2 regions of the Alteromonas sp. ABV2_168 genome follow, and region 1 is predicted to be linked to the other one. Evidence: predicted binding sites of a transcription regulator. Region 1 holds the regulator's gene; the other holds the start of a gene.
The links. The regulator FNR, encoded in region 1, switches genes on or off when oxygen is low (the NO sensors DNR and NnrR bind a similar motif). The targets are predictions, from matches to a motif close to TTGATCTAGATCAA.

Region 1 (11,991 bases):
AGTAACTTCTGGCCGATTTTTCAGGCGTGCGCGCTTATCATACTGGTCGTGTTTGCGTTTGCCATGGTGATCTCCGGTATTTATCCCATAGAGCAACTTACTGCAATGCCCGCTGAACAACAGGGTATTCTTGATATCGCGATGATCCTGATTGTTGCGCCGTTGTCAGCCGGGTTGTCACTGATGGGAGTTAATATCGCCAGGGGTAACAGAATTAAAACCAGTGATGTATTTCGTTATTTGTCCTGGGTTTTACCGCTGGCTCTGGCACAGCTGCTGGTTACAATTCTGGTACAAATAGGGCTGACTGTGCTCATCCTGCCCGGTTTGTACCTCTTCGTAGCCACCACCTTTACCTTACCTCTGATTGCAGATAAGAAGCTGGGGGTATTGCAGGCCATCATCACATCCTGCAAAGCAGTGAATCAATTTATACTATCGTTTATTGTTCTTTTTGTTATTTTTCTCGTACTGTTCCTGTTAAGCATTTTTACATTCGGGTTAGCCTTTTTAGTGATTATGCCGCTATATTTTGTGGTGACTGGTATGCTGTATACCACACTGTTTGATACTGCGGAAAATCATCAGGTTAACGAATCAGCGGGACAGGAGTCGACGTTCGATGCATAAAAGAGAAACGATGAAAATTGTACTGATCACAGTTGCCGTATTACTGGTAATTGTTATCAATGCCTGGATCATGTCCTCAAGGGAGCCGGATATTCTGGATATTCCGGTGACAGAACAGGCAAGAAAGCCGGTACCGGACTTCAAAGAGATTGAAAATGTGCAGGAGAAAAAGGAAGCTTTCTTCTCGTATCTCAAGCCTGAAGTCGAGAAACAAAACGAATATCTTCTGTCTCTGCGTCATTATATTCAAACATTGCAGCGACAGTTATCGTTGGGTGAAACGTTAAGTGAAGACGACACCAACCGCATAGCTTGGCTGGTCAATGAGTACAAAGTGGACGAAGGCGCAGATTTAACAGAACAACTTCAGGTACTGATGCGCCGTGTAGATATTTTACCGGTATCACTGGTTCTTGCTCAGGCAGCAAATGAATCTGCATGGGGAACCAGCCGCTTTGCTACTGAAGGATATAACTTCTTCGGACTATGGTGTTTCAGAAAAGGATGCGGTTTTGTCCCGTCACGGCGAAGTGACGGACTCGATCATGAAGTGGCCAGGTTCCCGAACCTGTCGAAAGCCACTTATACCTATATGCGAAACATCAACCGCCATTATGCCTACAAGGAACTGCGCGATATTCGAAATACACTGCGCAGCAATCAGCTTCCTGTTACCGGCGTTGCGCTGGCTGAAGGACTGATGAATTACTCGGAACGCGGGGTCGCTTATGTTGAGGAATTACAGGCGATGATCCGTTATAACAAGGATTATATGTAGTGAAAAAGGCTTTACTGGCAGCAAGCTTTCTTTGTCTGAACATGTATCAGGCGTCGGCTGAAACCATTCAGGTTGAGTACAGCCGTTTCTATAGCCATGTTAAAAAGCTCGATGGTGAAGATACGCAAGCTCTGCAATTTGCATTTGGTTTTGTGCGTGTAGGGGAAGGGTATCTGTGTGGTATTAACGATGCGAAAATCATCACAGAAAAACAGGTGATGCCACTTACTGTTTCGCCGGAAAACCGCTTCACCGTGCCTGATGATAAGATACTTAAAATGGCAGAAGCAGTGGTTGAAATTGATTTGGCGGAAGCGGCGAACTTGTGTGATATGTCCGTTCAGCTCGAGACGAAGCCGGCTTATCTTTCCAAAACCTACACGAAAGAAGAACTGGTATTTCTGCTCGAACAATACAAATCATTCTTCAATGCTATGGGCAGTTTTTTGTCATTCATGATGCCTACTGTCGACGGGCTGAATATACAGTTTGCCGATGATAACATCAGTATGCCTCTTAAAGATGCGCCTTCTATCAATATGGGCATCGTGACGTTACCTGCTGACTGGATAGAACAAAGTAAAGGCCTGACTTTGCCGGATGTGCCGATGAGGATAACGGCAAAAGCCGTGCGCTGAGCCGGTAAGCAGAAAATGTAAAGGAACCGCTTCCTATGAAGCGGTGCCGATTGTCGTATTTTCTTCGATATTATCTTCAATGACTAACTGATATTTAATTTCTTCCGCCAGCCGGTTTACTGTTTTTTCCCCTTCCAGACATAATTCACCAGCACGGTGAAACTCCATCAGTCCTACATCTGAAAGATGAGGCTCTATCAGTACGTCAGGCGGATCTCCGGCCAGTCTGGAGCGGGTCACGCGGGCTTGCAGTATTTCAAGAGAACTGCTCATGACACTCAGGATCCCCGGCGGTTCCGGTTTATCTGACCTGGATTCCGGTGAAAACCACTGCCTGACAATATTTGAACCTTTAGAGAAAAAGTCATCGGTTTTTTTCTGGATTTTTTCATGTTCTGCGGCTGGTCTTTCCAGGCGCTGAGGCTTGAAATCAGCGTTGAGATTCACCGCAATCACAAAATCTGCGCCCAGTTGACGGCAAAGGTTTACAGGTACAGGATTGACGACAGCACCATCCACCAGCCACCGGCCATTATATTCAACCGGACTGAACAGGGCAGGAATTGCGCAGGATGCCTGAATACAATTATCAACGGGCCCCTGGTTGAACATGACTTCGCGGCCGGAGTATAAATCCGTGGCAACCACAGCAAAGGGTTTATTCATCTCTTCAAAAGACGGGGCGCAAAATTCTTCCGCCAGTTTGGTAAACACTTTTTGTCCGCTGGCAATGCCACCTTTGCGGATGCCAACACCCATTAAAGACAGGATTTGCCATTCTGTTAACGAGCAAGCCCACTCTTTGAGGGGCTCAAGCTTACCACTTGCATAGGCTGCACCCACATAAGCACCTATCGAGCAACCCGCAACCACATCTATCTTAACGCCCAGCCGTTCAAGTGCTTCAATGATGCCAATATGTGTCCAGCCCCTTGCAGCGCCGGCACCGAGTGCGAGTCCGATTTTCATGGTTTATTCCGTCAGATTAACAATTTGAACAGGGGATTGTGCATCATCACTGACCGCACTGGTAAAATCCGGCTTGTCGAAGGCTGTATCACCGTCTTCTACCGGTGCGCCTGTGGCCTTGATCCCTTTAAAATCATACAAATTGCCATCAGCGAGGTGTGATGGGGCAACGTTCTGAATTGCACGGAACATAGACTCAATGCGACCCGGAAAACGCTTATTCCAGTCCTGCAGCATCATTTTAATATTCTGTCTTTGCAGATTCTCCTGAGAACCGCAAAGATTACAGGGGATGATCGGGAACTCAGTGGCGTCAGCGTATTTCTGAATGTCTTTCTCACTGCAATAAGCCAGCGGGCGAATAACAATGTGTTCACCATTATCACTTACCAGTTTGGGGGGCATGGCTTTTAGCTTTCCGCCATGGAACATGTTCAGAAACAATGTTTCCAACATATCATCACGATGATGACCGAGGGCTATTTTGGTTGCGCCGAGTTCTTTTGCAGTACGGTACAGGATCCCGCGTCTTAATCTTGAACACAGTGAACAGGTGGTTTTCCCTTCAGGGATTTTATCTTTAACAATGGAATAGGTATCTTCTTCTACAATTTTGTAGTCAATACCCAGAGAATTCAGGTATTCAGGTAACACATGCTCCGGAAAGCCGGGCTGCTTCTGGTCGAGGTTAACCGCGACGATATCGAAATTGACCGGTGCAATTTTGCGTAAAAATAGCAGGATATCCAGCAAGGTATAGCTGTCTTTTCCGCCGGATAAGCACACCATGACCTTGTCGCCGTCTTCAATCATATTGAAGTCTTCGATGGCTTTGCCAACATGTCTGCGAAGTCTTTTCTGCAACTTGTTAAAGTTGTATTTTTGTTTACTTTGCGCACTGTGACTGGCGTTCTCAGATGGCGTAGATGTTACTTGATTCATGGCACTTCAGAATTGGCTGGAAAAATAAAAGTACCATTATACAAAAGCAGACGGAATGCTGCTACACAAGCAGCATTCCGTTATCGCGCATTTACTTAACCGGAGACGTAAACCCGTCAGGTTTAACCGCCAGCACATCGCAATTCAGGTTATCAATAACATGCTCTGCAGTATTGCCCAAAAAGGCGGCTGATATGCCTGTACGTCCCACGGTACCGATGACGACGAGTTCTGCATCCAGCTGTTCAGTCACTTTCGGAATGGCTATATCAGGTAATCCCTCAACAACATGGCAATTTGCTACGCCGATCCCAAATTTAGCGCTGTGGTTTTCCATTTCCTGAACATGATGATTGCGCACAGCGTTATGATACGTCTCAGGATTGAAATCGGGGATCTCAATGGCGATATTCAGTGGGGCAGAAGGATAGGCATTAACCAGATGTACCTGACCGCTCAGTAACTCTGCATAATCCTTTGCGATACCGGTCAACTTGTCATTCAGTTGTGCATGTTCTTTGTCTTCTGTACCCACATTGACTGCCGCAACAATATTACCGTGTTCAGGCCAGGCATGAGCTTTGACAAGTAAAACCGGAGCCGGACATTTTCTTAGTAAGTGCCAGTCTGTTGGTGTAAAGAGCACTGATGCAAAATCATCGTGTTTGCGGGTAGCTTTAACGACCAGGTCAACCTGACGGTTAATGGTGTAGCGGGTAATGGCTTCGTAACGTTTATCACTCCACTCAACAGCAACCTTTACATCATAATCATCGTAGCGGGTCAGATTTTTTTCTGCCCAGGCAATGCGGTCTTTGGTTACCGCATCACGCATGGCTTCACGCTCACTGCGGGTGAGCATTGTTGTCATGTCATAAGAAAAGTCGTATACAACAAGCAGTGCGTGTACTTCTGCACCGGTTTTACGGGCAATTTCGATGGCTCTTGAAAGGGCAGGTTGTTCAGGGTTGTCGGCCTGAACGACGGCGAGAATACGTTTGCAGGTGATCATGGCGTCTCTCCTTATTGATGCAGACAATAAATACTGCCTTCATCTTTAGTATAAGACTTACAGCAGGAGAGACCTTGTTTCAGATCAATATTTCAACGGGATATTAATCCACGCAAAGAGTAGGAATGTCCATAGAGTGCAGCTTTTTATCCATAGCCGCAAAATCCAGAACAGTAATGAGCTTCCCGTCTACTTTGATAATGCCTTCTTTCTGGAAGCGGGTCAGCAAGCGGCTGATCGTTTCTACCGTTAATCCGAGATAATTACCGATTTCGTTGCGGGTCATACTCAGATTGAACTGACGGTGAGAAAAACCCCGTTCTTCGAAGCGACCGGACAGATGGGCGATAAAATAAATCAGACGTTCTTCTGCCGTCCTTTTATTCAGCAGCATCATCATTTCATGATCCTGCTTAATTTCAGCACTCATAAAACGCATGATCTGATGGCGCAATTTCGGGAATTGCTCAGACATTTTTTCAAGGGTGGAATAGGGCAGCTCACACACCATGGCAGTTTCCAGCGCCTGAGTGTAACTCTGGTGAGTGTCGTCACGTAAACCGTCAAAACCGATAATATCGCCCGGGAAGTGGAAACTGATAATTTGCTCTTCACCTTCTTTATCGGTGACAAAAGACTTAAATGAACCTGCCCGCACAGCGTACAGAGAGGTAAATTTATCGCCGGCTTCTACCAGGGTGTCGTGTTTATGCAAAGGCTTTTTGCGTTCAATGATGTCATCCAGTGACTCAATCTCAGTTTTATTGAGGGCCACGGGCAGACACAAATGACTGAAACTGCAATTCTGGCAGTGTATAGAAAAATCCGAACGTTTTTGCATGCTCACTTTCCGCTGTTTGCGATAATTCTAATGTATAGTACTTAAAGCCCGCCACAACAGCAATAATGCGTACAACAGCAAACTCAAAGCAATGATTTGACGAACTACGGGTTGTCTGAAACCTGAGGAAAGCCAGTCTGCACCAGCCCGGACAGCCAGCAACGCCGGTAGCGTTCCTAAACCAAAACCGGCCATGATTACAGCACCGGATATTGCCGTCCCTGAAGCCAGTGCCCATGTCAGGGTGGAATAAACCAGTCCACAGGGCAACCATCCCCAAATCATACCATAGGGAAAGGCGCTAGTAGGAGACCTGAAAGGTAAAAACCGTTTCGACAACGGCTGAATTCTTTGCCAGAGTTTACTGCCGAGGGCTTCAACAGCGGTCAGGCCACGCCACCAGTTACCCAGATAGCAGGCCATGGCAATCAGCATAATGCCACTGATGACGGCGAGTACGGGGCCGGTCACGGGTACAGCTTCTTTCGCTATCTGCCCGATGCCGCCGGTCACAGCGCCGGCAAGTATGTAACTGAATATACGACCAAAGTTGTAGCTAAGCGCATAGGGTAAAGGCGATGAGCCTGCCGGCGTGGCGGCAGACAGTGCCAGCGATACGCCGCCGCACATTCCCACACAATGAACGCCTCCGCCCAGCCCGACCAGCAAGGCAGAAAAAAACGACAGATCACTCATTGAGTTTTTTTCGTTCTTCGGCCAGTTTTTTTTCTTCAGGAGATAAATCATCATCGAAAAGAATACTGTAGCCCTGGCGATCCAGGTCTTCAAACTGGTTAGATTTTACTGCCCAAAAAAATACGCCGATGGCAATGGCCACAATGATCACAGCAAGGGGAATAAGGACGTAAATTATACTCATAGCGTTACTTTAACAGTCTCGTCGAATTTGTTACTACCAGAATACTACTCAGACTCATACCAATCACCGCCATCCACGGCGTCAGGATGCCGGACACTGCAAACGGCAGGATAACCAGATTGTAGCCTACGGCCCATCCCATATTCTGCCTGACTGTCGCTTTTACTCTTCTGGCCATCAGAGTAAGGTGTCCGAGTACAGCCAGCTTATCATTTAATAAAATCACATCCGCGGCACTTTTTGCGATATCCGTGGCATTACCCACTGCAATGCCAACATCAGCCGCTGCCATCACCGGCGCGTCGTTAATACCATCCCCCAGCATCATGACATGACGGCCCTGCCGCTGAAGGGCTGTCACGGCATTTAATTTATCTTCAGGGCTGTTCCCGCCTGTGGCTTTGTCTACAGGTAAATTCGCTGCAATGTCGTCAACATTTTGCTGAATATCGCCACTCAGAATTATCCGCTCCAGTTGCGCCAATTTGCTCAGGCTGTCTGCGGCATCCGCTTTAATTTTATCTGCTACACGAAAGGCGGCAACGGGCACACCGTTTTCGGTAAGAAACACGTTAGCGGGAAAGGGCGACAGGCCGGCATCAACACCGGTGAAAGAAGCCGAACCGGCTTTATAACTGCGGCCATTGCATTGCGCGCTGATGCCCATTCCGGCCACAACGTCAACTTGGCTCAGAATTAATCCCTGATTGTTATCAGAAACAAAGGCAGCGGCAACCGGATGTTCTGAACGGGACTCTATTGCTCCCATCAAAGCACGGATTTCATTTTCCCGTGCCGGTTCAGCAAACCAGCTGTTTATCTGAGCAAACTTTCCTTCGGTCAGCGTTCCGGTTTTATCCAGCACCAGGGTATCTACGTGGTTGATTTGCTCCAGTGCATCGGCTCTTTTCAATAAAATGCCATGCCGGTTAAGGTTTGCCATTGCGCAGGTGAGGGCAGATGGCGTAGCCAGCCCCAGCGCACAGGGGCAGGTTGCTACCAGTACCGCGATGCTGATCCAAAAGGCATTATCATTACCCTGCCAGTGCCAGTAAGCCCATGAAGATGCAGCCGTAATCAGTACTACGGCGACAAAATAACTGGAAAAGCGGTCAGCCATAAGAGCGACCCGGGGCTTCGCAGCCATAGCGGTGGATTGCAGACGGATGATCTGATTTACCAGCGCAAATTTTAACGCCCTGGTTACCGTTACCGTTATTACGCCGGTACGGTTTACCGTACCCCCGAACACCGTATCGCCGGTTTGTTTACGCACCGGATTAAACTCGCCGGTAAGCATCGATTCATCGGTTTCACTGGCACCGTCAGTCACAATACCGTCTACGGGAATGGTCTCTCCGGCTTTGACCACAACAACATCGCCGGTTTTGAGCGATTTCGCCAGTACCTGTGTTACGGTGTTATCCGCAGCCACCTGATTAGCGGTTACCGGAATATACTGCAACATATTCGCTGAGATCTGCGCGGCGCGGTGCCTGCTCCGGTGTTCCAGAAAACGACTCAGTAAAAGCAGGAAAATAAACATGCAAACTGATTCAAAATACACTTCGCCGCGACCGGTAACCGTTGCAAACAGACCGGACAGCCAGGTACCCAACACTGCAATACTCACCGGTACATCCATATTCACGGTCCGGGCCGACAAAGCCTTAAGCGCGCCAACGTAAAACGTACTGCCGGAATACAGCACCACCGGTGTGGTCAGAACCAACGCTATCCAGTGAAAATAAGACCGTGTCTGTGCATCCATTGCATCGAATAAATCAAAATACAGGGCCGCCGCCAGCATCATTACCTGCATGGTCATCAGACCTGCGAGGCCGAGTTTTTTCAAAAAGCGCTTATCTTCCGCTTTGTATGAAGCTTCATGCTGGTCCGGTTGAAACGGCAGCGCCGGGTAACCAATACGCCGTAGCGTAGCCATGATGCTGCTGAGCGATACTGCCTCAGGTTGCCATATAACCACTGCGCGTCGCTGTGCTACATTCACCGCAATCTGGCTGACACCGGTGATACGCGACAATTGCTTTTCAATCAGCCAGCCGCAGGCCGCACAGGTTATGCCTTCAAGAGTTAGCTCAATATGCTTGTTATTACCGTTATCAACGACGAACTCTTCCTGTAAGGCAGGCTCGTCATAGACAGACAGTTTATCCAGTGTTTCGCTTAATGCTGCATCACCTTTAGAGGCCGGTTCAGTGCGGAAGCGGTAATAGTCTTCCAGTCCGTTCCCGGTGATGGCCTGAGCCACGGCCTGACAGCCCGGACAGCAAAAATGACGTTCCTGCCCGAGTACAAATGCAGTATACGGCTTACCGGGTATATTAGGCTCGCCACAGTGGTAACAAGAAGAGTCGTCGCTCACGGGTTAAACTTAATGATACCGGAGGCCGGTAATTGGAGTGTATTCTGGATTTTCCATTCTTCATCCAGCGGTGTGAGTGAAACGCGCCATTTACCCGACAAAACGGTATCCGTTGTGCCGCGGTACACGCCACCGGCATCACGGGTAAGTAATAATTCGGTATCCAGTGATTCCAGGGTTACGTGGAAAAAGGTCAGTTTCAGTGCGGCACCGGATTGGGGAATACCGGAATGAAACTTCAGCGCGACGCGGCTTCCTTCAATGGTGAGATCGGTGGTGATATTCAGCTTTTTCGCCCGTTCGACTTTGTCCAGACGCACATTGATGGCTTTTCCTTCTTTGTAATAGTCGTCAATGACCAGACTGTCTTCACCGGAAGTGGCAAAATGGATGAGAAAACCGCTCATAATGACTGTCAGCACAGGTACCGTGATCAGGAACCAGGGCCAGAATTGTTTATACCAGGGCGTCTGCATATCACCACTTATTTAACTGCGCACATCTGAAGGTGCAAGATTACAGGAAATAAAACTTACTATGATGATTTCCATCAAGTTCTGTTTGTATTTTCACACAAAAAAGCCCTGAAAACAGGGCTTTTTGAATGACAGCAGTGTAATTAACCAGGGTCAGTTAGACAGGCTGTACACGTAGGCGGCGACAACGTGAATTTTGTCATCACCAAGGGTTTTCTTGAATGAAGGCATCACGCCATTACGGCCGTAAGTCAGCGTTTCAGTGACCGATTGTTCAGAAGAACCGTACAGCCAGATATTGTCCGTCAGATTCGGCGCACCGAGTAACTGGTTACCTTTACCGTCCATGCCGTGACAGGCAGCACACACCATAAAGCGGGCTTTTCCGTCATCAATCAGCGCAGTCATTTCAGGCTCCTGTTCCCGGCCACTCAAACTGAGTACATAGGCAACCGTCTCTTTGATACCTTGCTCACCCATGGAAGCAATCCATGCAGGCATAGCGGCCTGACGACCCAGTGTAAGGGTTTCAACAATTTTTGCGCCACTGCCTCCGTAAAGCCAGTCGTCGTCGGTGAGGTTAGGGAAGCCCACATTGGCGCCTCTTGCATCAGAACCGTGACACTGTGAACAGTTTTGTAAAAACAGACGCTGTCCTACTTTTACTGCTTCAGGATCATTGGCCAGTTCTTCAACCGGTACTGCCGCGTATTTTTCGAAAATCGGGTCATACAATTCCGCAGCCTGATCCAGCTCGCGGTCGTATTTAACCAGTAATCCGTTCTCTTTCGCATCAGCACGGGCCTGAGCAGATTCTTCCAGTGACTGGATGTTCTGGTTCGAACTTTTCCAGCCAAGGAAACCCTGCCATGCACCTAACCCCGGGAACAAAGCGAGATACACAAAGCCCCAGACGATACAAACGTAAAATAAAATAGTCCACCAGCGGGGTAACTGGTTATTAATTTCTTCGATACCATCGAAGACGTGCCCCATGCCTTCACCTTCTGCTACACCGGTTTTATTAGCCAGTGCCCAGCGTAACAGGATGAAGCAGCCGATAATGGTACCCAGTGTGATCACTGAGATCCAAATTGTCCAAAACGTGCTCATGAGTTCAAGACTCCTGCTTATTCTTTTGAGATTTCTCTTTCACTTCGTCGGCAAAGGGCAGGTTAGCCGCTTCATCGAACCGCTTTTTATTGCGACCGCTGAACGCCCACCAGACCACACCAATGAAGCAAACAAACACTACGACAGTAAAAATGCTGCCCGCTATTCCCTGATCCATATCAGTTCAGATATGTGCCGAGGGATTGAAGGTAAGCAATCAGGGCCTGCATTTCTGTTTTACCCTTTACTGCCGCCTGTGCACCGGCGATATCATCATCGGTGTAAGGCACACCAAAGCCGCGGAACACTTCCATTTTCTTCGCGGTATCTTCACCGCTGAGCGTATTCTCTGCCAGCCACGGGAAACCGGGCATGTTAGACTCCGGTACCACGTTGCGGGGATTAATCAGGTGAACACGGTGCCATTCGTCACTGTAGCGGCCACCAACACGCGCCAGGTCAGGACCGGTGCGTTTTGAACCCCACAGGAAGGGATGCTCCCATACCGACTCACCGGCTACTGAATAGTGGCCGTAACGTTCTGTTTCAGCACGGAACGGACGAATCATCTGGCTGTGACAGCCAACACATCCTTCACGGATGTAGATATCGCGGCCTTCCAGTTGCAGTGCTGTATAAGGTTTTAATCCTTTTACCGGCTCAAGTACCTGCTGCTGGAACATCAACGGCAAAATTTGAACCAGGGCTCCCAGGCTGATGGCAATCAAAATGAGCACAGTCATCAGGCCAATGTTTTTCTCAATTATTTCATGTGGATTCTTCACAACAACGACTCCTTATGCTGCCTGTGCGGCGGGTTCAGCTGCAATGCTGCCCTTGGGCGCACGTACAGTTTTCCAGGTGTTGTAGGCCATCACCAGCATGCCGGCAACCACAAACACACCACCGATAAAGCGCACCACATAGAAGGGTTTGGAGGCTTCCAGTGACTCAACGAAGCTGTAGGTCAGCGTTCCGTCGGCGTTCACTGCACGCCACATGAGACCTTGCAGTACACCGGACATCCACATGGCAACGATGTAAAGCACCACACCAATAGTAGCCAGCCAGAAGTGCACGTTCACCAGTTTGGTGGAGTACATTGCACGTTGTCCGAACAATACAGGAATGAGGTGATATACAGAGCCGATGGACACCATGGCTACCCAGCCCAGTGCGCCTGAGTGAACGTGACCGATAGTCCAGTCTGTGTAGTGAGACAGCGCATTGACGGTTTTGATGGCCATCATCGGACCTTCAAAGGTCGACATGCCGTAGAAAGACAACGAAACAATCAGGAAACGCAGCACCGGGTCAGTACGCAGC
Region 2 (11,991 bases), on a different contig from region 1:
TTCAGGGTTATGTACCCGCTTTTTCTGCCTTTCAAAGTCAAAGTGCGGTCAACTCCAGTTTTTCCATTCGGGGAATTGGTACCTCTTCGCAGAATTACGGTTTTGAGTCTTCTACCGGTCTCTATGTAGATGGCGTCTACCGGTCTCGTCAGAATGCGGTGATCAATGATTTAGTCGATATTGATACTGTAGAAATTCTTCGCGGCCCTCAGGGCTCACTTTTCGGTAAAAATACACCGGCTGGTGCAGTGGTTTTCAGAACGCGACAACCTGATTTTGAAACCGGCAATGGTTTTATTACAGTAACCGCCGGCAATGATGATTTGATCCGGCTAAGCGGAGCAACGTCAATTAATGTAATTGATAATAAACTGGCTGCCAGAGTATCAGGCTTCAGTACGCGCAGGGATGGATGGATTGATGACACAGGCTATGGTGACGACACAATTAATGACAGGAACCGTTCCGGTGTGCGTCTTCAAACCCTGTATACGCCGTCAGACGACGTATCAGTGCGGATAATTGCCGATTACGCAGAACTCGATGAACATTGTTGCGGCGCATTAACGTTGCAGGATAACCGGCAAGCAAACGGTGTCGAAGGGAAATACGGAACAGACACCTTGCTTATGATGCCACCGTTCAATGCCACCTTATTTACCGGTGATGAGTTTTACCGCTATACCACGGCACTCAGCTCCCTGCCCGAATCCCGCATGCAGGACAAGGGGCTTTCTGCAGAAATAAACTGGCAAACATCCCCCGCATTATTGCTCACCTCCATCACAGCCTGGCGTGGCTTTGACAGCTTCGACCAGACAGATACAGATTTTACTGATGCAGACTTGCTTTCCACTACCAATAACGCCCGACAACAGGCGTTTTCCCAGGAGTTGCGGGCAACCTGGTCCAGTGAGCATGTCACTACCATCGCCGGATTGTGGTATTTCAGCCAGAACCTTGACCTGGATTTTGCTATCACCACCGGTGACGCATTTCCGGCATTTTTCACAGCGTCTGCGGCTGAACTGCAACCCCTGACTGACGGCGTAAATGCCCTGAGTGCAGCAACATCCGGCCTTGTCCCCGCTGTTGCATCAGCCACGCCCGGCCAGACTCAGTTTGCCCACAATGCTTATCAGCAGCAGGACAGCCTGGCCGTATTCAGCCAGACTGACTGGCAATTTGCTGAAGAATTTACCCTCACCGCCGGATTACGATACACCCGCGAGGATAAAACATTGACCGCCCGCTTTGATGAACAGGGTCCTGACATTGACGGATTACCAACAGGTACTGAAAACATTCCTGATCCGCTGAGTGCCGCTGTCGCCCTTGGCTCTTTTGCTCAGAGCCTGGCAACCGGCAATCCCCCTGATTACACGCAACTCAGTGCGCTACTTCCTTTTACTCAGGCGGGCTGGGGCTATTATTTTCTCGGTTCAGCATCGGTACTTCCCCGCAGTGATCTGGATGAAAAACGTAACGACGGACAACTTACAGGGACGCTGAAAGTAAGCTGGCAACCAGATAACAATAGCCTCTGGTATGCCAGTACCAGCACAGGGTTTAAATCGGGAGGCATGAATACAGATCGTATTGCCGAAGGGTTAAGCCCCCAATTTAACGCTGAAAAAGCCACCGCTTACGAACTGGGTGTGAAAAAGCAATTTCCGGGGCAAAACCTGCGTATTAACGGTGCACTGCATTATACCCAAATCAAAGATTTTCAGGCCTCGACTTTTACCGGTCTTGGTTTTAATTTACAAAATGCCGGCGACTTACATACCAAAGGGTATGAACTTGAAATTGTCTGGTTTCCTGTTTCCGATACCCGTGCCGGCCTGACCCTTGCCCGTACCCTTACCGGTTTTGACGATTTTGAAAAAGGCACCTGCCAGGTTGCTTATCCCTGGCATACCGGGACGGATGATCCCGGCCGGCCTTTTGCAGATACACCCTACTGCTCCAGAACCGGTGATCGCCTGGGGTTTGAACCGGAAACCTCTGCCAGCCTGACGTTGCAACACACATTAATGGCAGGCGGGTATCCGGTTGTCATGGCTGCAGATTATCAATATACGGGAGACTTGTTCCTTGATGATACTAACGATCCGTATAAACACAGCAGCAGTTATGCCCTGGTGAACGCACGGGTTGAACTGTCAGTCCCGCAGTGGGATACACGCATCACGTTATGGGGCAGGAACCTGACAAATAAAGAGTACATCGCCAGAAACGGTTTCGATGTACCTGTTCAGGCCGGCAAGCTTATGGCTTATCCCGGCCAGCCGCTCTCCTGGGGTGTGACTGTTACCCGCGAGTTCTGATTGTCATTTCGAAGAGTAAACGCCGGCCGGTTGCGTTATACAAAACTGGCTGGCGAAAACTTGAAGTAGATCAACAACACCTCTTTGTCTGCTGATTATACTTTCCGTGCATTCTACTCAAGCCGGAATAACCATGTCAGCAAACGAATTATTCGATCCCGCACGCCTGAAGAAATACAATATTAACGGGCCGCGCTATACCTCTTACCCAACCGCGTTAACGTTTTCCGGGTTATCTGAACCAGCGCCTCTGGAAAAAGCACTGAGTGTCACTCAGGCCAGCGGCGTTTCACTGTATGTACATATTCCTTTCTGCCACAGCCTCTGTTATTACTGCGGCTGCAATAAAATTGTGACCAGACATCAGGAAAAAGCAGATCGTTATCTGGATTATCTGGAAAAAGAAATTCAACGGCGCGCGCCTGCTTTCCGGCACCGTAAAGCGGAGCAAATACACTTAGGAGGCGGCACGCCGGGGTTCCTCACAGAGCAGCAACAAACACGCCTGGCAGGCATGCTTACATCGGCTTTTGATGTGGTCAGCGATGCAGAAATGAGTATTGAAATCGATCCCCGCCGTACCACGCCTGCTTATTTGCGACACCTGTCCTCTTTAGGCTATAACCGCCTGAGTATTGGCGTACAGGATACCGATTACCGTGTGCAGGAAGCGATAAACCGGGTTCAGAGCACATCCCATATCGCCACGCTGGTAGATTGCGCCCGTTCCGCCGGATTTAAATCTGTTAATCTGGATCTGATTTACGGCCTGCCTCACCAGACAGCAGATACCTTTGCTTCTACACTGGCAGCGGTAAAGGCGATGACGCCGGAGCGGATTTCCATGTTCAGCTACGCCCATCTGCCTGAGCGGTTTGCTGCCCAGCGCAAAATAAAAGATGAGTGGCTGCCCTCTGCCCAGGTAAAAACAGGGCTCATGAAACAAGCCATCACCAGCCTTACACAGGCAGGTTATGAAATGATTGGCATGGACCATTTCGCCCTGCCATCTGACGAACTGGCTGAAGCGCAACGTAATAAAAAATTGCACCGGAATTTTCAGGGCTACACCACTCGGGGGGACCTGGATTTACTGGGGCTGGGTGTTTCCTCTATCAGTGCCGCAGGCAATGCTTATCTGCAAAACCCGAAAACCCTGAATGACTATTACGGCAAACTTGATAGCAATGAAGAAATTGCAGAAAAAGGGGTGTTTCTGTCGCCCTCAGATCTGCTCAGACGCTACGTTATCCAACAATTAATGTGCAATCTTTCCGTGGATTTTTCTGCAACAGAGGCGCTTTTCGGTATTCAGTTCCGCCATCATTTTAAGCCGGAACTTGCGGCACTGAGAGAATTTGAAGAAGATGGTTTATTACAGGTAACCGGAACGGGTATCGAGGTATTTCCGTCAGCAAGACTGTTTATCCGCATCATCTGTATGACCTTCGACGCTTACCTTAAAGGCAGCGCCGCAATTCAGCACCGGTATTCCAGAGTTATCTGAGTTTAAACCTGGCGGTAACAGTTTCTCCTTCACGGAACTGTAACCGTTCCTGGGACAACTGGCTGATCAGCGCAAACAATCTGCTGCGGCCACACATCAGATTTATCATCACCTGCCCGGCCCGGCTTTCAGACACGGACTCAATGACACAGGGCAAGGCGTTGACAATGGAAGAGGCATTGGCTTCCTGCCGGTCGATACTGACATCCCTGGCGTCGATGGTCAGCATGGCCTGTTCCTTACTGACCACAGGATGGCGTGCATAGAGCGTATGCCCTTCGCATTCTATGGCATAACAAGCTTGCTCAGGCAGATGTGCTTTTAGTGCGCCTTTAAGCACACTGAACTGCTGTTCGAAATTTGGCATAGACGGAGTTAACTGTGCCAGCACATCATTTGATGCGCCCTGATGGACAATACTGCCCTGCTCCATCCATGCCATGTATTCACTGTACAAAGCCAGTTCACGGAGGTCGTGGGACACCATCAGCATTTTCAGACCGCTGCGGGCCAGCTTTGTTAAATACTTAAGCACATCGTGTTTTAACGTATTATCCAGCGCGCTCACCGGTTCATCCAGTAACAGGATTTGCGGTGAATTTAAAATGGCTCTGGCAATGGCTACCCGCTGCGCTTCGCCTCCCGAGAGTGTATCGGGCATACGTGTCATCAGGTGATTACATTTACACCCCAGAACCACCTCGTCAAAGTGATAGGTCTGCTGTTTTGCAAAATCTGCCGCCAGCAGTAAATTCTGCCCCACTGATAAATGGGGGAATAACAGACTGTCCTGAAACACGAGCCCTGTGCGGACCCTGGCAATGCGACTATTTTCCCACTGCCCGGTGACTTTTGCAGAACCGGTAAGTCCGGCCAGGCAACGCAGTAATGTTGATTTACCGGCGCCGGATGGTCCGCTCAGGCCAATAAATTGTGCCGTTGCCGGTAACTGAATACTGGCATTGAGTTGCAGATTTTCCCATGCTGCCTGCACTACGACTTCCATGACGACACTCCGTTTCGGTTATAGCGGTAAAGCAGCGCCATCAGCAGGAAGGAAAAGACCAGCAAGCCAAGAGCAAGCGCATGAGCCTGACCGTATTCAAGTGCCTCCACATGCTCAAACAACGCAATAGACAGTACCTGAGTTTCACCCGGAATATTGCCGCCTATCATCAGCACCACACCAAATTCACCGATGGTGTGGGCGAAACTTAATCCAAGTGCAACGATAAAGGCGGGTTTACAGATAGGCATAATGATGCGACGGAAACGTGACCATTTGGACATTCCCATGGTGCGGGCTACATCGATATAACGACTGTCCAGCTGAATAAAACTGGCATAAAGAGGCTGTACGGCAAAGGGCAGTGAATAAATCACCGACCCCAGCACCAGTCCGGAAAAAGAAAAGGCCAGCTGCTGACCGGTTACGGCCTGCCATAATTGCCCTGCAAGTGCATCCGGGGAAAACACCACCAGCAGATAAAAACCCAGCACAGTGGGCGGCAACACCAGTGGCAGCGCCACCACAGCAAGAACCAGATTCTTTGCTTTATGCTGCCAGCGGGATAACTTCCATGCCAACGGCGTGGCAATCAGCATCAGCACCAGACTGGTGATCAGTGCCAGTTCCAGAGTGAGCCAGATAGCATCCATGTCACCGTTCACCGGCTTTATCCTTGTTTTTCTTTTGCCGCGCTTTTAGCGGCTGATATCCCCAGTCTGCCAGCGCGTTCTGCACCGCCGGTGACATCATGTATTGCATAAACCGCCGTGCGGCATAAGGGTGCTGGTTATGTTTAACAATCACCATTTTTTGTACGATGGGATCGTGCATGGAGGCAGGGATTAACCAGTAATTTGCTTTCGAATTTTTCACCAGTGACCATGCCACAAACGCATCGTCCACATTACCTGCAGTAAAGTACTGCCACGCTTGTAAAATACTTTTCCCACGTACCAGTTTAAAAGGAAGTGCGGTATTTTCAGGCAGCGTGGAAAACACCTGTTCAGCCGCCAGACCATAAGGCGCGAGTTTGGGATTGGCAATGGCAACAGGTTTGTTGAACTGTCTTGTCAGAAATTCTTCCAGCCCGGACGGCGCTGACTGTCTGGTTACCAGTGTCAGACGCCCTCTGGCGTAACTGCGCAGATTTTGCTTATCTGCTTTGCCTTCGGCCACCAGCGCTTCTGGTCTGGCTGCATCAGCAGAAAGAAATACGTCAAAGGGGGCACCGTGGCCGATTTGCGCAAATAAAGTGCCACTTGAACCGACGGTTATAACCGGACGGATACCGGTTTTTTCTTCAAAGGCACTGGCGAAATGTTTAACCGGCCCGGCAAAATTGGCGGCAACGGCAATATTTACTACCTGCTCTGCGGCAAATCCTTTACCTGCCAGAAGTAGCATGACACACAGACAGACTTTATACGCCCGACACATCCTGTTCTTCATAAATTGTCTGATAAACCTTCATTCCTGAGCCACTTCATGGCGGCTTCTTCATCTGATGCCTTTGCGGCAACCCATGCTGTTTTTCCGTCAGCATGTTCTTTCTTCCAAAGCGGCACCGACTTTTTCAGCATATCCATAACGAATTCTGCGCCGTCGAAGGCGGCCTTACGGTGGCTGGCGCTGCAGCCTACCCACACCACCGGCTCGTAATTTCCGATGTAACCGACACGGTGTACAATACCGGCACTGAGCAGTGCAAATCTGTCTAAGGCCTGTTGCAACAGCTGTTGCATGGCACTTGCGGTCATCCCGGGGTACTGCTCCAGACTGATACCTTCAATTTCACCGTCAGCGTTATAGTCACGGACCAGGCCGGTGAACGTTACTATTGCACCAGCATTGTGCGATGATTGACGGAGCTTTTCAACATAAGCCGTTTCATCCAGTAAGGCTGTGGTTACTTCAGCAAACATTCAGCCTCCTGTCACCGGCGGAAAAAACGCCACCTCGTCACCATCGTTAACCGCACTGGTTTCGTCACCCAGCGACTGATTAACCGCACAGAGCACCCCGGCCGACAAGGCCTGCTCCCAGGCGGATGACCGGGTTGCAAGATGCGCTTTCAGACCGGCAACGGTAGCGCAGTTTTCCGGCAGGGGAAGAGAAAGCTCGCTGTCGCCACTGATTTCACGGATCTGCGCAAAGGTTTTTATGGTAATCATGCCTTTTGCTCTGCCTCCCAGTCACCGGTTTTACCGCCCCGCTTTTGTAACACTCTGACACCTTCAATGCGCATGGCCGGATCCAGCGCTTTGCACATGTCGAACAATGTCAGTAAGGCGATATTCACACCGGTAAGTGCTTCCATTTCCACGCCGGTTTTGCCGCTGACTTTGCAAAAGCAGGTCGTGTGAATGCGGTTTTGTTCAGGCTCAGCGGTAAAGCCGATGTCCACTTTGGTCAGCGGTAACGGGTGGCATAACGGAATTAAATCAGCGCAACGTTTCGCGCCCTGAATGCCCGCTACTCTGGCTACGGCATACACATCGCCTTTCATCACTGTTTGCTCTGAAATGGCTGTCATAACGGCATCAGACACATACAGGTAGCCTTCTGCCAGCGCTTCACGCTGAGTTTCCTGCTTGCCGGACACGTCGACCATATTGGCTTCGCCACTGGCATTTAAATGACTGAACCCGCTCATTACAGTTCACCGGTAAGGTGTTTTACAAAGTTACACGGACGGTATTCAGAATCCAGCTGACTGCGTACAATACCTTCCCAGGCGGTGCGGCAGGCACCGGTGCTGCCCGGCAAACAGAAAATAGCAGTCCGGTTGGCAAACCCGGCAATAGCACGGGACTGAATGGTAGAGGTGCCGATTTCCTGATAACTCAGATGACGGAACAGCTCGCCAAAACCGTCAACGGTTTTATCAAATAAAACCGACAACGCTTCCGGTGTTGAATCTCTGTGGGTAAAGCCGGTACCACCTGTCACCAGAATCGCATGGATAGCAGGGTCGGCAATCCATGCAGAAACAATCGCACGCTGGGCATAAATATCATCTTTTACCAGATCCCGCGCAGCCAGCTTATGGCCTGCTGTTTCTACAGCTTCAATGAGGTAAGCACCGGACGTGTCTGTGTCTGTTGTCCGGGTGTCAGAGATAGTAAGAACGGCGATATTAAGAGATACTGCTGAAGACATGGGTTTTCCTGATAAAATACAACGGTAAATACACGTGTACGCTTAGTACCGCACCGTCGCTGAAAAGAGATTTTTTACTACTATGCCAGATACTTTAACGCATACTCAAGCTATGCGATACAACCGGCACATCGTGCTGCCACAGTTTGACCTGGAAGGTCAGGAAAAACTGCTCAACAGCAAAGTATTAATCCTTGGCGCCGGAGGCCTGGGTAATACGGTTGCCCAACTCATGTGCACCGGCGGCGCGGGAACAATCACACTGGCCGACGATGACAGAGTGGAAGCACACAATCTTCCCCGACAAATTCTGTTTACGCCAGAAGATTGCGGTAAATTAAAAACAGAAGCGGCCCGGCAACGTTTACTTGCACTCGTGCCGGAGTGTGTCATTCATTGTGTTTCCGAAAGGCCGGATGACAACGTGCTGAGCCGTCTGGTAGAAAGCCATGACATAGTTATTGACTGCACAGACAATCTTGCCAGCAGAAAGCAAATCAATGCAATCAGTTACCGCCATGGTAAACCCCTTGTCAGCGGTGCAGCCATCCGTTTTGAAGGTCAGCTTTTTGTCAGCATTCCGGGCAGCAATAAAGCCTGCTATCAGTGTGTAGAAAAGCGCTTCAGTATGACGGAACTGAGTTGTAACGAAGCAGGTATCCTTTCTCCGGTAGTCAGTATCACCGGTGCCTGCCAGGCGCAACTTGCCATGCAGGTACTGACCGGTTTTGGTACATTACCCGCCGGTGAACTTCACCTTTTTGACGGCCTCACTTTTCAATGGCAAAAATTTACCGTACCACCGCTGCCAGACTGTGACATTTGTCAGCCAAAATAAAAGAGATGTTATGACAATAATGACGAAAAACCACATGGTGGTTGCCCAGAATGCTTCAGGCCGCAGCATGAATGTGCCTGTTTACCGTTTCACGGGAGAAAAACCCGGTCCTGTAGTCTATATCCAGAGCTCTATCCATGGCGCTGAAGTTCAGGGCAACGTGGTGATTTATCAGTTAATTCAGGCACTGAAAGATCAGCAGATTGCCGGTGAAATCATTCTCGTCCCGAACTGTAATCCCATTGGCACCAACATCAAGGCCGGTGAATACACCCTGGGGCGCTTTGACCCGGTCAACGGTACAAACTGGAACCGCGGCTATTTTTATGATGAAGAAAAGGTCCTGGCGTTTGCAGAAACGGTGCAGGACAGTGAGGATATAGCCACTATCCGCAACGACTTCCGTCATTACTGGGCAGAATGTATTGCCGAAAAGCTGGCTTCGCCCTGGGGACTCGGGCTGGCTCAACAACTTAATCTGAAGTTACAGCAACTGGCTGTGAATGCTGACTTCGTGCTGGACTTACACAATGGACCGGTATCCACAAGGCACATTTATATTCCTGAATATGCCAGAGACGCGGCTTACCAGTTTAACTTTCCTCACTGTATTTTTATTCCTAACAAATTTGCCGGTGCACTGGATGAAGCCACGTTTTGTCCCTGGTGGACGTTGCAGGATGCACTGACAACAAGGTTCGGCCGGCCTTTCGCATTCGGCGTGGAAGGGTTCACCCTTGAAATGGGTAGTCAGGAAGTGATTCAGTTCTCTGAAGGAAAAGTGGATGCGCTGAGTATTCTGACTTACCTGACACAAAAAGACGTGTTACCGGCATCTACGCTGGAGCCAGCCGTGATGAACCGGATCGGCGTGGCACTGAGAGACTACAAAACATTGTTCACCCAGTGGGGCGGTATGGTGGAGTACTGCGTTAAACCCGGTCAGAAAGTCACACGGGGCGACACGATGGCGAGGGTCCTCAACATTGATGAACTCGATACAGAGGCCGGCTGTTTTACCCTGGAAGCCCCCTGCGATTTAATTCCTATGCTTCATTTTCCGTCCGCATCGGTGCTCAGCGGCACCCAGTTATTTAAGGTATTTACAAACTATACCTACCTGACTACGGCCTGAGCAGAAAAAGAACACAAATAAAAACGGCGCATGATGCGCCGTTTTTTTATTCCGTATTACACCGGTTATTCAGCAGAAAAACTGACTGCTGACACCGCTTAAATGGGTGAACCGGGTGGCAGAGGTTTAGGTTCGAATGCCCCCGGCCAGCTGCCTGTTTCAAAGTATACGCCGAGTTGTTTATGTAACAGCTCAGAGCCCGGCAATTTACTTTTATCATCCAGCCACTCGTCAAGCTCCATAAGCGCATCATTCAGCGCCAGTTTCGCTTCCGGCGCCAGCTCATCTGCCGTTGCCGCTTTAATGACAGCGTTCAGCGCCACCATGCGTAATCTGGCATTCAGACCATAATCAGCCTGCTTTTTGTCATACCAGTGCATAGCAAAAATACGGCCGGCAATTTCTGCCACGTCAGGGATCCCTTTCGACTGGCTGGCCTGCCAGGAGACACGGTTCAGGCGTTCAGGATGCAGTAACAGGCTGTAACTGAAGTTAGCTGCGGCTTCTGCGGCACTGACAGGGTCGAATGCCAGTCCCATACGGCTTTTGAATTGCTCACGGGTAATATCATCGCCGAATGCCGTTGGCGGGATAAGGGCAAGCACTTCATCCGGTAAGCGCAGGAAAGCCGGTGACGTCGCTTCAAGCAATTGTTTCAGTGCCCGCTTCTGACGCTCTGCAGCAACAAAACTCACACCTTTTGGTTTGCTGTAATCACCTTTGCGCTCATATTCATAATTCAGGCCGCCAATCTGCTTGGAAACCGCTTCCAGCTGATAACGGTGAGACAGATAAACCGGCACAAGTACGTCTTCAAGAGACGACAAACTGGCATTATCAGGAATAGAATTCATTCCAAAGTTTTTCAGCGCCAGACTGCGAATACCGGCCATTTCATCAAAGGCATCCAGCGGATCATTGCCGTTGTCCCACATATGACCATTACTTGAAGGGTGATAAGCAGAACGGGTGTCCCAGTCGGTTTTAAATTCGAGACCCTTTTCACGGTCCGATTCAATTAATGCAGCCAGTCCGGCAGCTTCAGCTTCCTCAGAAGCATAGTCCTGGTAGCCGTAAGCAATCGTGTGGAAGTCCCACTTGCCCATACCGGTATCATACGCGTCATCCAGCACGATTTTGTCGTTCTTAACGCTGATAAGGGGATGAGGATAATCCATCACAGACTCCCGGCCGTCTTCACTGGCAGCAAAATTATGCGACAGGCCCAGTGTGTGTCCCACTTCGTGAGCTGACAACTGACGGATACGGGCCAGCGCCATCTCTTTCTGGGCATCTGTTGTCTGCTCACCGTCAAACGGGCTGGTCATACCCAGAGCAATCAGAAAATCCTGACGGACCCGCAACGAACCAAGCGTCACATTGCCTTTAATGATTTCACCGGTACGGGGGTCTTTCACTGAATAACCGTATGACCAGCCACGGGTTGCACGATGAACCCAGTTAATCATGTTGTAACGGATGTCCATAGGATCGGCACCTTCAGGCAATACTTTTACCTGGAAAGCATCTTTATAGCCGATAGCTTCATAAGCCTGATTCCACCAGCTAGCACCTTCTTTAAGCGCACTCATTACCGGTTCCGGAATGCCGGGATCAAGGTAATAAATAATAGGTTCTACCGGCTCACTCATCTTTGCATCAATGTCTTTCTTTTGCAGACGGTGACGGGCTATGTATTTTACTTCAGTAGGTTCAGTAATATCCGTGGCGTAGTCGAAATAATATTGCTTACCGTACCCTGCAAAAGGATGATATGCCCGCGGCGTATAACCCGGTCCAGGTAACTCTACAAACGAGTGATGCAAATGCACAGTGATACTTTCCGCACTGGGGGTAACCTGTTTTACATACTCACCGGGATTAGTACCTGCAAAAGTAACAATAGACTCCAGCTCCGTATTTTTTGGAAAACCTTTGCTGCGTGGAAGAAAAACAGCACTGCGTGACGGGTCAGGTTTATAACTGCCCTGCTTCGCACGGGTAAGACGGTTT

Region 2: the regulator FNR is predicted to act here: its motif matches at 2,391-2,404, upstream of hemN (oxygen-independent coproporphyrinogen III oxidase).

Annotation. Positions count from the first base shown of each region.
Region 1 covers NZ_JBSWYQ010000014.1:10,601-22,591, forward strand. The annotation lists gene ACXAH4_RS18220 (hypothetical protein) at 1-630, shown strand, start outside; gene ACXAH4_RS18225 (glucosaminidase domain-containing protein) at 623-1,408, shown strand; gene ACXAH4_RS18230 (DUF2987 domain-containing protein) at 1,408-2,046, shown strand; gene rssA (patatin-like phospholipase RssA) at 2,080-3,015, opposite strand; gene ttcA (tRNA 2-thiocytidine(32) synthetase TtcA) at 3,019-3,957, opposite strand; gene uspE (universal stress protein UspE) at 4,049-4,969, opposite strand; gene fnr (fumarate/nitrate reduction transcriptional regulator Fnr) at 5,073-5,816, opposite strand; gene ACXAH4_RS18255 (sulfite exporter TauE/SafE family protein) at 5,838-6,506, opposite strand; gene ccoS (cbb3-type cytochrome oxidase assembly protein CcoS) at 6,499-6,690, opposite strand; gene ACXAH4_RS18265 (heavy metal translocating P-type ATPase) at 6,695-9,076, opposite strand; gene ACXAH4_RS18270 (FixH family protein) at 9,073-9,552, opposite strand; gene ccoP (cytochrome-c oxidase, cbb3-type subunit III) at 9,706-10,665, opposite strand; gene ACXAH4_RS18280 (cbb3-type cytochrome oxidase subunit 3) at 10,670-10,843, opposite strand; gene ccoO (cytochrome-c oxidase, cbb3-type subunit II) at 10,845-11,450, opposite strand; gene ccoN (cytochrome-c oxidase, cbb3-type subunit I) at 11,463-11,991, opposite strand, start outside.
Region 2 covers NZ_JBSWYQ010000004.1:127,334-139,324, forward strand. The annotation lists gene ACXAH4_RS08280 (TonB-dependent receptor) at 1-2,330, shown strand, start outside; gene hemN (oxygen-independent coproporphyrinogen III oxidase) at 2,464-3,837, shown strand; gene ACXAH4_RS08290 (ATP-binding cassette domain-containing protein) at 3,830-4,843, opposite strand; gene modB (molybdate ABC transporter permease subunit) at 4,831-5,496, opposite strand; gene modA (molybdate ABC transporter substrate-binding protein) at 5,498-6,250, opposite strand; gene ACXAH4_RS08305 (molybdenum cofactor biosynthesis protein MoaE) at 6,292-6,768, opposite strand; gene moaD (molybdopterin converting factor subunit 1) at 6,769-7,017, opposite strand; gene moaC (cyclic pyranopterin monophosphate synthase MoaC) at 7,014-7,499, opposite strand; gene moaB (molybdenum cofactor biosynthesis protein B) at 7,499-8,005, opposite strand; gene ACXAH4_RS08325 (HesA/MoeB/ThiF family protein) at 8,088-8,843, shown strand; gene ACXAH4_RS08330 (M14 family metallopeptidase) at 8,854-9,978, shown strand; gene ACXAH4_RS08335 (zinc-dependent metalloprotease) at 10,077-11,991, opposite strand, start outside.